One region of the Actinomadura sp. 1N219 genome, then DNA from elsewhere that is predicted to be linked to it. Evidence: riboswitches for the same ligand, from Rfam matches in the RefSeq annotation. Region 1 holds a riboswitch; the other holds the start of a gene.
The links. Region 1 has a riboswitch for cyclic di-AMP ahead of ACH35V_RS36880 (CHAP domain-containing protein). Riboswitches for the same ligand answer to the same signal wherever they lie in the genome.
Positions count from the first base shown of each region.

Region 2: linked by a shared signal. The riboswitch ahead of ACH35V_RS29310 (NlpC/P60 family protein) and the one ahead of ACH35V_RS36880 (CHAP domain-containing protein) in region 1 are both predicted to bind cyclic di-AMP.

Region 1 is NZ_JBIRAY010000018.1:16,105-21,568, reverse strand. It holds gene ACH35V_RS36885 (CDP-glycerol glycerophosphotransferase family protein) at 1-2,682, opposite strand, end outside; gene ACH35V_RS36880 (CHAP domain-containing protein) at 2,951-3,706, opposite strand; cyclic di-AMP (ydaO/yuaA leader) riboswitch at 3,718-3,872, opposite strand; gene ACH35V_RS36875 (SpoIIE family protein phosphatase) at 4,329-5,464, opposite strand, start outside.
Region 2 is NZ_JBIRAY010000011.1:22,295-27,758, reverse strand. It holds gene ACH35V_RS29320 (LacI family DNA-binding transcriptional regulator) at 308-1,390, opposite strand; gene ACH35V_RS29315 (LuxR C-terminal-related transcriptional regulator) at 1,821-2,051, shown strand; gene ACH35V_RS29310 (NlpC/P60 family protein) at 2,855-3,781, opposite strand; cyclic di-AMP (ydaO/yuaA leader) riboswitch at 3,890-4,084, opposite strand; gene ACH35V_RS29305 (amino-acid N-acetyltransferase) at 4,367-4,888, shown strand; gene ACH35V_RS29300 (RDD family protein) at 4,893-5,464, shown strand, end outside.

The sequences.
Region 1 (5,464 bases):
GCCGGGCGCGCGGTCGCGGCCGTCCGGGAGGTGCAGGACGATCGGCCGGTCGAGCAGCGCGAAGTCGAACATGATCGAGGAGTGGTCGGTGATCAGCGCGTCCGCGAGGAGGAGCAGCGGGGTGACGTCGGGCACGTCGCCGACGTCCCGCATGACCGCGCGGGCGCCCGGCGGGAGGTTGGCGCGGCACAGGTAGTGCGGCCGGACGAGCAGCACGAACTCCTCCCCCAGCTCCCGCGCGAACAGGCCGGGGGCGATGGGGGGCTCCAGCAGCCGGACCGGGCGGCCCTTCGGCCCGGTGGCGAACGTCGGCGCGTACAGGACGGCGCGCCGCCCGTCGCCCGCGTCCAGGCCGAGCGAGCGGCGGAGCCCGGCGACCTCGGCGGCCAGCTCCGGATCGCCGTCCACGCCGTTGACCAGCGGATCGTTGCGCGGATACCCGGCCGCGAGCAGCTCCGACCGGACGCCGAGCCCGGCGCACAGCGTCGCCACGTCGTGCCCCGACCGGACGAGGAAGCAGTCGAACCGCTCCGCCATCCGCCGCAGCCGGGCCCGTTCGGCGGCGGGGCCGCGCTTGACCCGCGGCTGGTCCTGGCCCATCAGCTTGAACGCCGACCCGTGCCAGGTCTGGATGTAGGTGGTCTCGGGGCGCTTGCGGAGACCGTCCGGAAAGCCCTGGTTGTCCACCCAGTACCGGGCGCGCGCGAGCGCCAGGAAGTAGGCCCACGACCCGCGCCGCACCAGCTTCGCGTCCTGCGGGAAGCCTTTCGGGGACGACGCGTACGACCACACGGCCTCCACCGGCCGCCCCGACCTGCGCAGCTCCCGGTAGATGTACTTCGGGTTGTCCGAGTACTGCCGGCCCAGGTGGCTCTCGAAGACCGCCAGGCCCTGCCGGACGGGGAGCCGGCTCAGCACCCGGTTGAACACGGCGACCTTGGTCTTGCGGGACGTCAGCGTCCGCCGGACGGCCTGCTCCGTCCGCCTCGCCCGCCGCCCGATCAGGCCCCGCGCCAGCCGCCCCGCCGGGGACGTGACGGCCCGCCGCGCCGCGGCCCCCGTGAGCCGCGCCCACGGCGTGCCCGTCTCCAGGACGAACGCCAGATGACCGCCGCCGGTGACGTACGAGCGGAGCCGGTCGGCTGCGAGCCTCGTCAGCCGGGGCCGGACGGGCAGTTCCACCCCGCTCAGCGGCGGTGATCCACGGCCTTCGCCGAGCCGGGTGACCACGTCCTCGCCGTCCACCCGGACGCGGAGGCGCACGTCCCACACCGGGTCGACGAACCCGACCGGCCTGATGCGCTTCCTCGGGTCGAACTCGGCCCGCCAGGCGAGCCGGTCGCCCTCATGCCGGACGGCCGCCCGGACCCGCCCCTTCCGGGCGCGGCGACGCCGGTCGCCGAACTCCAGGATGGCCGACAGCCGCGCGTCCGGACGGATCCGGCCCAGCGGGTTCAGCACCTGCCCGGCCATCCGGACGCGCTCGCCCCGCGCCTCCAGCAGCGTCACCGTGTTCGCCGGACGCAGCTCCTTGAGCGGCCGCAGATGGAAGCCGAAATCGGTGACGTCCAGGATGCGGCGCCCGAGCGTCCCGCGCGGGCGTCCCGTGCCCCAGTACACGCGCCCGTCCCGCTCCACGAGCTGCGCACGAAGCTCAGGGCGCTTGACGCCGCCGCCGTGCTCGGCGGCGGCGAGCGCGGCCGAATGGTCGCCCTCGCGGATCAGGTAAGCGGCGATCGCGGGCAGCGGGTGCGCCTCCTCGAACACCCTGGGATCGAGCTCGGCCAGGTAGCCCGCCGCCAGATCGAGGAAGCGCGACCGGTAGGCCGGATCGCGGTCGCGCAGTTCGCGCAGGTAAAGGACAAGATCATGGTTGACGAACTTGACGTCCTTGGCCCGGCGGAGGTCGTAGGCGCCGCGCAGCGCGAACAGCATGTCGATGCGGCGGTGGATCTCCAGCCGGTCGGCGAAGTTGGCCAGATCGGCGCGCCGGTTGGAGATGGACGGCGCGGGCGTCCGCTCCCGCACCAGCCAGTTGTAGACGCGGTGCGGGATCAGCGCCGTCCGCCCGGCCGCCAGGTACGCCTCGGCGGTGAACAGCAGGTCTTCGTAGTGGAGCCCCTCGACGAACCGGAGGCCGTGCTCGTCCAGGAAATCGCGCCGGTACGCCTTGTTGGTCGACAGCGTGTCGTAGAGCAGATCGGGGTGGTCCTTCAGCGGCCCGTACACGGCCCTGCGCCGGTAGAGCCACGGATACCAGGGGCGGACGCGTCCCTTCGCGCCCGCGGGCACGTCCAGGAAGATCCGGTCGCACCGCCCGGACGCCAGGTCCGCGCCGGCGTCCTCGGCCGCGGCGAACAGGTTGAGGCAGGCGTGCCGGTCCAGCAGGTCGTCGCTGTCGAGGAACATCACGTACCGGCCTGCGGACGCCTCGATCCCGGTGTTGCGGGGCCGCCCGCAGCCGCCGGAGTTCGACGCCAGGTGGACGGCCCGGACCCGTCCGGCGTGCGCGGCGGCCAGCCGGTCGGCGGCCTCGCCCGTCCCGTCGGTGCTCCCGTCGTCGACGATCACCGTCTCGACGCCGCCCAGCGACTGCTCCAGCGTGGAGGCGACCGCCCGTGGCAGCCGCCACGCGTCGTTGTAGGCGATCACGACGACGCTGACGTCCGGGCGCACCCGCATGGGCCCCCCTCCCCGCGCGTCCCGGCTCCGATCGGACGCGCGCACGGATTCCTTTCCCGGAACGCCGTGATGAGGTCCAAGAGCAGTCAAAGGCTGTCAATGCTTGGCATTACCCGCCTTCACCGGCGACATGGGTGACATCCCCCTGGAACGCCCGAAGGCGCCCGGCCGGAACCGGACGCCTTCGGATGACGCCATTCTGATCACGCGGTCCGCGCGACCCGGATCTCGCGATTCCGGCCGGGCGGCCGCAATCGCGCGGATCGGGTCAGGACGCGTAGTCGGGATACCCGTAACCGACGATCTCGGACTTGTCGCGGGTCTTCTTGTTCACCGCGTTCTCGGTGTTGCCCTCGACGGTGTTCACGGTGCCGTTCCCGTTGTCCTTGACGACGAGGCCGACGTGGTCGATGTCGCCGATGTCACCGCGCGAGCCCTTGTCCCAGTCGAAGAACACGACCGCGCCGGGCTTGGCGGTCTTGCCCCAGCGGTCGGTCTTCTTGAACCACTTGGCGTGCTGGACGGTGTACGCGTCCCAGCCCATGTTCTGCACGCCGGTCTGGGCGCCGAGCCACGAGACGAACATGTTGCACCACTGGGCGCCCTTGTAGTCGTTGACGGAGAAGCCTCCGTCCCGCTCGGCGGTCGCGGCGGCGTGCGGGGTCGACACGTACCACTTGTGGAACTTGGTCATGCCGCCCTTGCCCTCGGAGATCCCGACCTGCTTCTCCGCGAGCTTGATGACCTCGTTGGGCTTGACCGCGCGCGGCGGGACCTTGAAGCCCTGCGCGCGGGCGTCCGCGGCCGAGAGGGTCCCGGCCTTGTCCGACTTGGCGGACACGCCGCCCTTCTCGGCGACCGCCGCCGCCTGGGCCGAGGTCTGGGCCACGGCGCGGTCGTCGGTGAGCGGGTTGAAGATCGCGAGCCCGACGGCTCCCGCCAGCACGGCGCCAAGCGCGACGCCGACGGCCTTGTCCTCGGGCGTGAGGGTGTTCAGGGAAAGTCGATCGAAACGACCGGTCATGCGGGGAATCTCCTATCTCCCATGACGCCTACCGGGTTAGCTGACGGATTCGGGCATGGAAGCAGCCCTACGGCGCGACTCTGGGACGCGCCGATTCACCCCTGGAACCTGGGTCCCCGGCTCCGTTCCGGTCAGGTCGACCGGACGGACTCGGCCTCGCACCGCGTGCGCGGCGCATACGGATTGATCTCAGTGACTGATCTTGATCTGACCGCGCGCCTCGGTGGGCGCGCATCGCGGGCGGGATCCGCTCCGCGATCCTCGGCCGCGCTCGGCACGGCCGGAGCAACGCATGGGACGCGTTGCGTGATTCGGTAAGAAGGTACCAACCTTCTCAAAGAAAGCAAACCAGGCACAAAAGTCGGTCTTGCCTGCTCAAAGCCCTCTCAAGGAAGCACCAACACCGTCACGGCGCGGGCTGTTCCCGATCTTTCCAGAACTGCCCCGCAGCCCTTTGCCCGCCGGGCTTACCCGCCATCGCGCAAATGGTAAAGAACCGCTGCTCCACGCCGCCCGGCACACGCCGATCCGGCCCGGTCCGGGCCGTCCGGGCCCGTCCAGGCCCGTCTAGGTGAGGCGCACATCACAGTGGGTGATCATCACAGGTCAAGGATGGTTCCGGTCACTCCACGTGCACGGCGAAGAGCGTGGTGTCGTCCGCCGCCCGGTCGTGCTCCATCCGCGCGAGCACGTCGTCCAGCATCAGCTCGGGCTGCGTGGCGCAGTCCCGCAGGATGCCGGTGAGGCGGGCGATCCGCTCGTCCAGGTCCGCGTCCCTGCGCTCCACGAGGCCGTCGGTGTAGAGGAACAGCATGTCGCCGGGGCTGAGCCTGGTCGTGATCGTCATGTACTCCCAGTCGGGCATCGCGCCGAGCATCGGGTCGCGGACGACCTCCATCGGCACCGCCCGCCCGTCCCGGATCAGGATCGGCGGCGGATGCCCCGCGCACGTCCACTCCAGGACGCGACCGCGCGCGTCGAACTGGGCCACGACGGCGGTGCCCGTCGCCGGCGGGTCCATGCTGCTCACCAGCTCGTTCAGCCAGCCCACCAGCCGTCCGGCCGGCTCCCTCGTGCAGGTCAGGCCGAGCAGCCCGTTGCGGGTGCGGGCCATCGCCGCCGCCGCGGGCAGGCCGTGCCCGGCCGCGTCGCCGATCGCGAACATCGACCGTCCGTCCGGCAGCGTCCTGGTCGCGAACCAGTCGCCGCCGATGCGGGCGGTGCTCTCCGCCGCCAGCGCGCGGATCGCGGTGCGCAGGCCCGGCAGCTGCTCCACCTCGTCCTCGTCCGGCAGGATCGCGCGGCGCAGCGTCACCGCCACCCGCCGCTCCTGCGCCATCCGCTCCTGCTGCTTCAGCATCTGCCGCCGGGTCTCCGCCAGCGCCCGCTCCACGCCGCGCCGCCGCGTGATGTCCTGCGAGACGATGTTGATCGACACCGGCAGCCCGGACTCGGCCAGCACCGGCTCGGCGAACACCCACAGGTGCCGCGGCGCCCCGTCCTGACCGATCACGCGGTGCTCCGCCTCCACCGGCTCCCGGCGGGAGAACATCGTCTGCACGGCCTCCTCGACCAGCGGGAGGTCGTCGTCCGCCACCACCTTCGGCAGGTCGTGCGGCATCGGCGGCACCTGGTCGGGGGCCAGCCCGTAGTTGGCCAGCATCTGCGGCGTCCAGGCCGCCTCGCCGGTGGCGAGGTCCCACTCGCCGAACCCGATCAGGGCCAGCCGCTCGACCCGCTCCAGCCGCCGCGCGACCC
Region 2 (5,464 bases), on a different contig from region 1:
CAGGAAGATCGCCCGCGTCCTCGGCCCGATCGCGGCCGCGGCCCGCTCCGCCGTGGTGTTGCCGGGACGCCCGCAGAAGCCTTTGCTGATCGGACTGGACGAGCGCGGTGATCAGATCGTCCGCTGGGCGGCTGTGCGAGGGCTGCGTTTGTTCGAGCGGGGCGGAATCGACCCCCGCTGTTTGCCGACCGGTTCCTGGGTGCGGCATTGCCCTCAGTATCGGTTGGGCAAGAGGCCAGAACGGGCCATGGTCCGCCAGAAAAGGAGCGGTCCATGGCCCGCGCGACGGCCGGACGGTCGAGCGTTTTCAGGCGCTTTCACGAATCACGAGGTCGGGTCTCAAAACCACCTGGCGGTGTTGATGGGACTTGCCCTCGCCTATTTCGGCCAGGGCGAGTTCAGCGGCCTCCCAGCCGAGTTCACGGCGGGGCTGCCGGATGGTGGTGAGCGGCACGGCGGCGCTCGCGGCGAGTTCGATGTCGTCGTACCCGATCACGGCGATGTCCTCGGGGACGCGGGCGCCGAGACGGATCAGCTCGTTGATCAACCCGATCGCGAGCAGGTCGTTGGCGCAGAACACGCCGTCGGGCCGCGGTGACATCGCCATGATCTCGTGGGCGGCGGCCTGTCCCTCGCCGGGGCTCAGCGCCTCCTGGATCAGGGTGGGGGGCTTTCCGAAACCGGCCTCGACGATCGTGCGGGCGGCGCCGTCGCGGCGTTCGACGCAGGGCTGCGGCTCGGGGACGCCGGTCACGAACGCGATCCGTTCGCGGCCGATGCCGAGCAGGTGCGCGGCGGCGATCTCACCGCCCGCGACGTGGTCGACCTGGGCGGAGCAGACCTCGTTGGCGTCCCGGTCGATCAGCACCACGCTCATCCCGGCGGCGCGGAGCTGGGCGATGTCGCGGGAGCCGAGCCCGACGGGGATGATCAGGACTCCGGCGGCGTTCTGCTCCTCCAGGAGTTCCACGGACCGCCGCTCCTTGGCGGCGGAGTGGTCGCTGGAGAGCCAGAGCGCGTCATGGCCGAGGGCGTTCAGCGCGGCCTCCGCCCCCCGGGCGACGTCGGTCGCGTACGGGTTGGTGAGGTCTTCGACGACGACTCCGAACGCGCGGCGGGGCTCGTCGCCGAACTCGCCGGCGGTGCGTTCGGGGCGTCGGCGGAGCCGGCGAGCGGACTCGTTCCGGACGAATCCGAGCTCCTCGATCGCCGCGCGAACACGGTCACGGGTAGCTTCGGCCACGAGGTCTGGCCGGTTTAGGACATTCGAAACGGTCCCAACTGAGACTCCAGCACGTCTCGCGACCTCACGAATACTGGTCTGTGGCAACTCGCTCCTCGTCCCGTCCCAGGCTTGTTTCCCCAGGTAGTGGAGTTTTGCATAGTGCATCCGCGAATGCGTGGTCACAGACCGCGATCATCGGCGCGCACATTGCACTGAACCAGCGCTTGACGGGCCGGATCCGGCCGCCTAGCGTTCCGAGCCGAAGCGTAGCTTGAAACGATTCACGATCTTCGACCACGGCGAGATCTGGCGAGTCCAACGAGAAGGGACGGGTGCGGATGGCTGGCGATCTCATCCCGTCTCCCTCGGATTGCCAACGAGTGAATCGTCACCCGGAGTTCCCCCGAACGACCCCGCAATCGGCCCAACGGCCACCTCCGGCCAAGCGCGCAAAACAGAAAAGGAACCCGATGATCTGAGTCCGGAGGGGCTCCGGACCCGGCAACCCAACGCGCGTACAGATCGAGGCCAACCCGTGCCTGTGCAGCGGACGGCTGCATCCCCGCGGTCATCACCACGGACGAGGGAGGACGGAGTGGAACAGGCCACACTCGCACGTCGTGGCACCGACGATTTCGGGCTGAGCGAGGAAGAGATTCGGCTGCTCGCTCAGATCGCCAGCGGTGTCACCGCCGATGTGGCGGCTCGCAAGCTGGAGTTGAGCGCACGGACCTTGCGACGCCGGTTGCGGACCATCTGCGACCGGCTGGAGGTCAACACCCCTATCGAGGCCGTGGTGTGGGCGGCCCGAAGGCAGCTCATCTAGCGGCAACCCCCAACGACGCTCGTCCGGGGACGGCGAGCGCCACGAGAATCCAGGCGGAGAAATCTTCGGAAGAACCCCCGTCCGACCCCGCAGCGGCGGCGCCCGCGCCCTGACAGGTAGGTCCCTGCAGGAGGCGTCGCCGCGGACGGTGTTCAAACCACGCCGTGGATCTTCTCAAGCACGCCCTCGATCTTTTCGACACCCGTACACACCCCGGCTGGGACGTCATCGATGACGCGCGGCCTCAGGCCCGCCCTCCGCTCCGTGGAGGGAGCGACCTAGGACGGCTTCAGAGTCCGCCGTGACGGCTGTCAAGCGGCCCGCACGGGAGCGCTCAGGGGCATCTACCGAGCGCCGTGAGCCGCCCGTGCTGAGAAATTCAGGGCCCCTCGTTCTGACGGGGCATCGAGGACGTGGATGCGTCCGTTCAGCGAGCCTTCCGAACCCGCCATCCGTCTGCGTCCGCCCTGCCAACGCTCGTAGCGCGCCTCCGCGGACAGCTCCGTGTATGGGCATCAGCCGCCCAGCCAATTCCGTAGGACGCCCAAGCGGGCACACCCGAACGCCCGGTTCGCGTGCCGGGCCCTGGGGCCGTTCGTCCTGTGGCGTCCTTGACTACCTCGTGCGATGGACGGGGCCGGTCGGTTGCTAGGGCGTCCGGGCGGCGCCGGGTGTTAGTGGACGTAGAAGGAGCCAGGGTCCTTGACCGCGCCGCCCCTTTGCGGGGCCGTGCATGGCGTCCCCGAGGTTCGTCGTCTCCAGGGCGCGCGCTGTCGGACGGGTTGAATCGGCGGTCTTCGGGGTCAGGCGACCCGGACGGCGCCCGCGTACGGACGTCCGGATATGGGGGCGATCTTCACAACGTCGCCGGTGTGGGGCGCGTGCAGCATCTTGCCGCCGCCGACGTACATCCCCATGTGGTGCAGGTCGGAATGGAAGAACACGAGGTCGCCCGGCTGAAGTTCGCTGCGCGATACGTGGGTGCCGGCGTTCCACTGGCTGCCGGTGTAGTGCGGCAGGTTGATGCCCACCTGCTTGTAGGCCCACATTGTCAGGCCTGAGCAGTCGAAGGAGTTCGGCCCGGCGGCGCCCCAGACGTACGGGACACCGATCTTGCTCATCGCGTACCGCAGCGCTTGCGCGCCCTTACCGGTGCCGACGACGGGGAGCTTGGCGAGCTGGGTGGGGTCCCTCTTGACGAGCTTGCCGCGGACCTTCTCGTAAGTTTCGGTGACCTTCTTGCGCTGCGAGTCGAGTTGCGTGCGCAGCGCCTGCACCTGCTTGGCGCGCTCTTCGGCGGACTTACGGGCGCGCTGCGCGGCCTGCATCGCCTGCATCAGACCGAGGACTTTGCTGCTGTCGCGCTTGGCGAAGTAGTTGAGCGTGGCGGCCTGGTCGAGAACGGACTGCGGGTCCTGGGAGGCGACGAACGACACCGCGGGGTCAGAGCCGCCCTGCATGTAGCTGGTAGCGGCCAGGGAGCCGACCTTCTGGCGGATGGTCTCGAGAGACTTCTCCTGCCGCTGGGCGTTCTCTGTGGCGACCTTGGCGGCGCGCTGCGACTGGGCGAGCTTGACCTTCAGCCCGTTGTACTGCTCGGTGAGCTGCTCCAGCTCGTCGGCCAGCTTAAGGGCCTTCGTCCTGAGTTCCTTCGTGGACGGCTCAGGCTCGGCGTGCGCCACAGCGGTCGTGTGCGGCGCGACCGAAAGGACGGCGAGGGCGCCGGCCACGGTGATCGCCCGGACGCGGAACCGGGTCGTCCTCCGGCCCGGTGCTGGCTGCGGGGAGCTTGAACGAGCAGATCTTGAAAGGGAAACAGGGCGCGATGGCTCCACGAATTCTCCTCTCCTTGTCCGCCTACCGAGTTAGCTGACGGGTTGGGGCTGGAGCAGCCCGTCCGCTGGCGCGCGCGGAAGTCGGTTCCACGCGGGCTGCGGATTCACCCCTCACGGCAAGAGCCCGGGGGCGATCCCCGAACGATCCGGAAGTGGGTCCCCGGCTCCTCGGGGCGCTGGTTGCGGCCCGTGGACTCGGCGGTTCGGCCTCCGTCCTGCGGTAGGCCGATGTCAGCGCAGGACACTAACGGAAGCCGCATTAGATGCCAACCAGAACCTGAGAAATCGCAGGTGGCGACGCCCGTCAGCTCCCGTCCACGCGCCGCGCTCCCCGGGCGTCCGTGTGTTCTTGCTCACTTTTCCGGATGCGCTATGGGCAATGCCTAGTCGGTTTTATCTAGTTACACGGGATGGATGCCGACGCATGCACCGACCCGCCGACAGTTGTTAAGGCGCCACGTTCGATAATCTCGCCTGTTTGTGGAGGTCGTGATCCGGCGAGCCCGTACCGCCGACGTTCAAGAGATCCGCAGGCTGGTCGATCTGTACGCCGGGTCGGGACGACGCCTGCTGAAGAAGTCCGCGGTGAAGCTGTACGAGGACGTCCAGGAGTTCTGGGTCGCCGAGGACGTGCAGCACGGGACGCCGGGACGGGTCGTCGCCTGCGGCGCGCTGCACGTGATGTGGGAGGACCTTGCGGAGGTCCGCTCCGTCGCCGTGGACAAGGAGTACGGCGGCCGTGGCATCGGCCACCGAATTGTCACCCGTCTGCTGGAGAACGCTAGGGAACTCGGCGTGCGGAGGGTGTTCTGTCTTACCTTCGAAGTGGAGTTCTTCGCGCGCCATGGCTTCCAGCAGATCCTGGGGACTCCGGTGGCGCCAGAGGTGTACGAGGAGCTTCTCCGCTCCTACGACGAAGGCGTTGCAGAGTTCTTGAACCTCGATCGGGTCAAGCCCAATACGTTGGGCAACACCCGGATGTTGCTTCGCCTGGAGGACTGACCCGATGAGCGATTCCCCGAACCGCGGACGGCGTTACCCGCCGCAGCAGGGGCAGGGCGCCTACGGCCCGCCGCCCCCGTACCAAGGTCCCCAATGGCAGCAACCTCAACAGCAGCCGCAGAGCCAGCCTCAGCAGCAATGGCAGCAGCCTCAACAGCAGACCCAGCAGCAGTGGGGGCAGCAGCCGGGGTACAACGAGCCGTACGACGCGTCCTATGACGAGTACGGCGGCGGTGAGATGCCGCTGGCTCCGATACTTCGCCGCGCAGGGGCGCGCCTCATCGACAACGGGCTCGTCGCGGTCTTCGGGTTCGCACTCGTCCTGCCGATCACGATCGGTGCGTTCGGCCTGGGCAAGCCAGGCAGCAAGACCGAGGACGAGGGGGGTGTGTGGAACTGGCCCATCATCTTCACGCTCTTCTGCGTCCTGTCGGTGCTGCCGCTGCTCTATGAGGCCGTCCAGCTATCCATGTCTGGACGGACGCTCGGCAAACGCATCATGGGCATCGGGATCGTCCAGGCGCCTGGCGGGGAACCACTGACCACTACGCAGGCCATCTGGCGCGCTGGAATCGT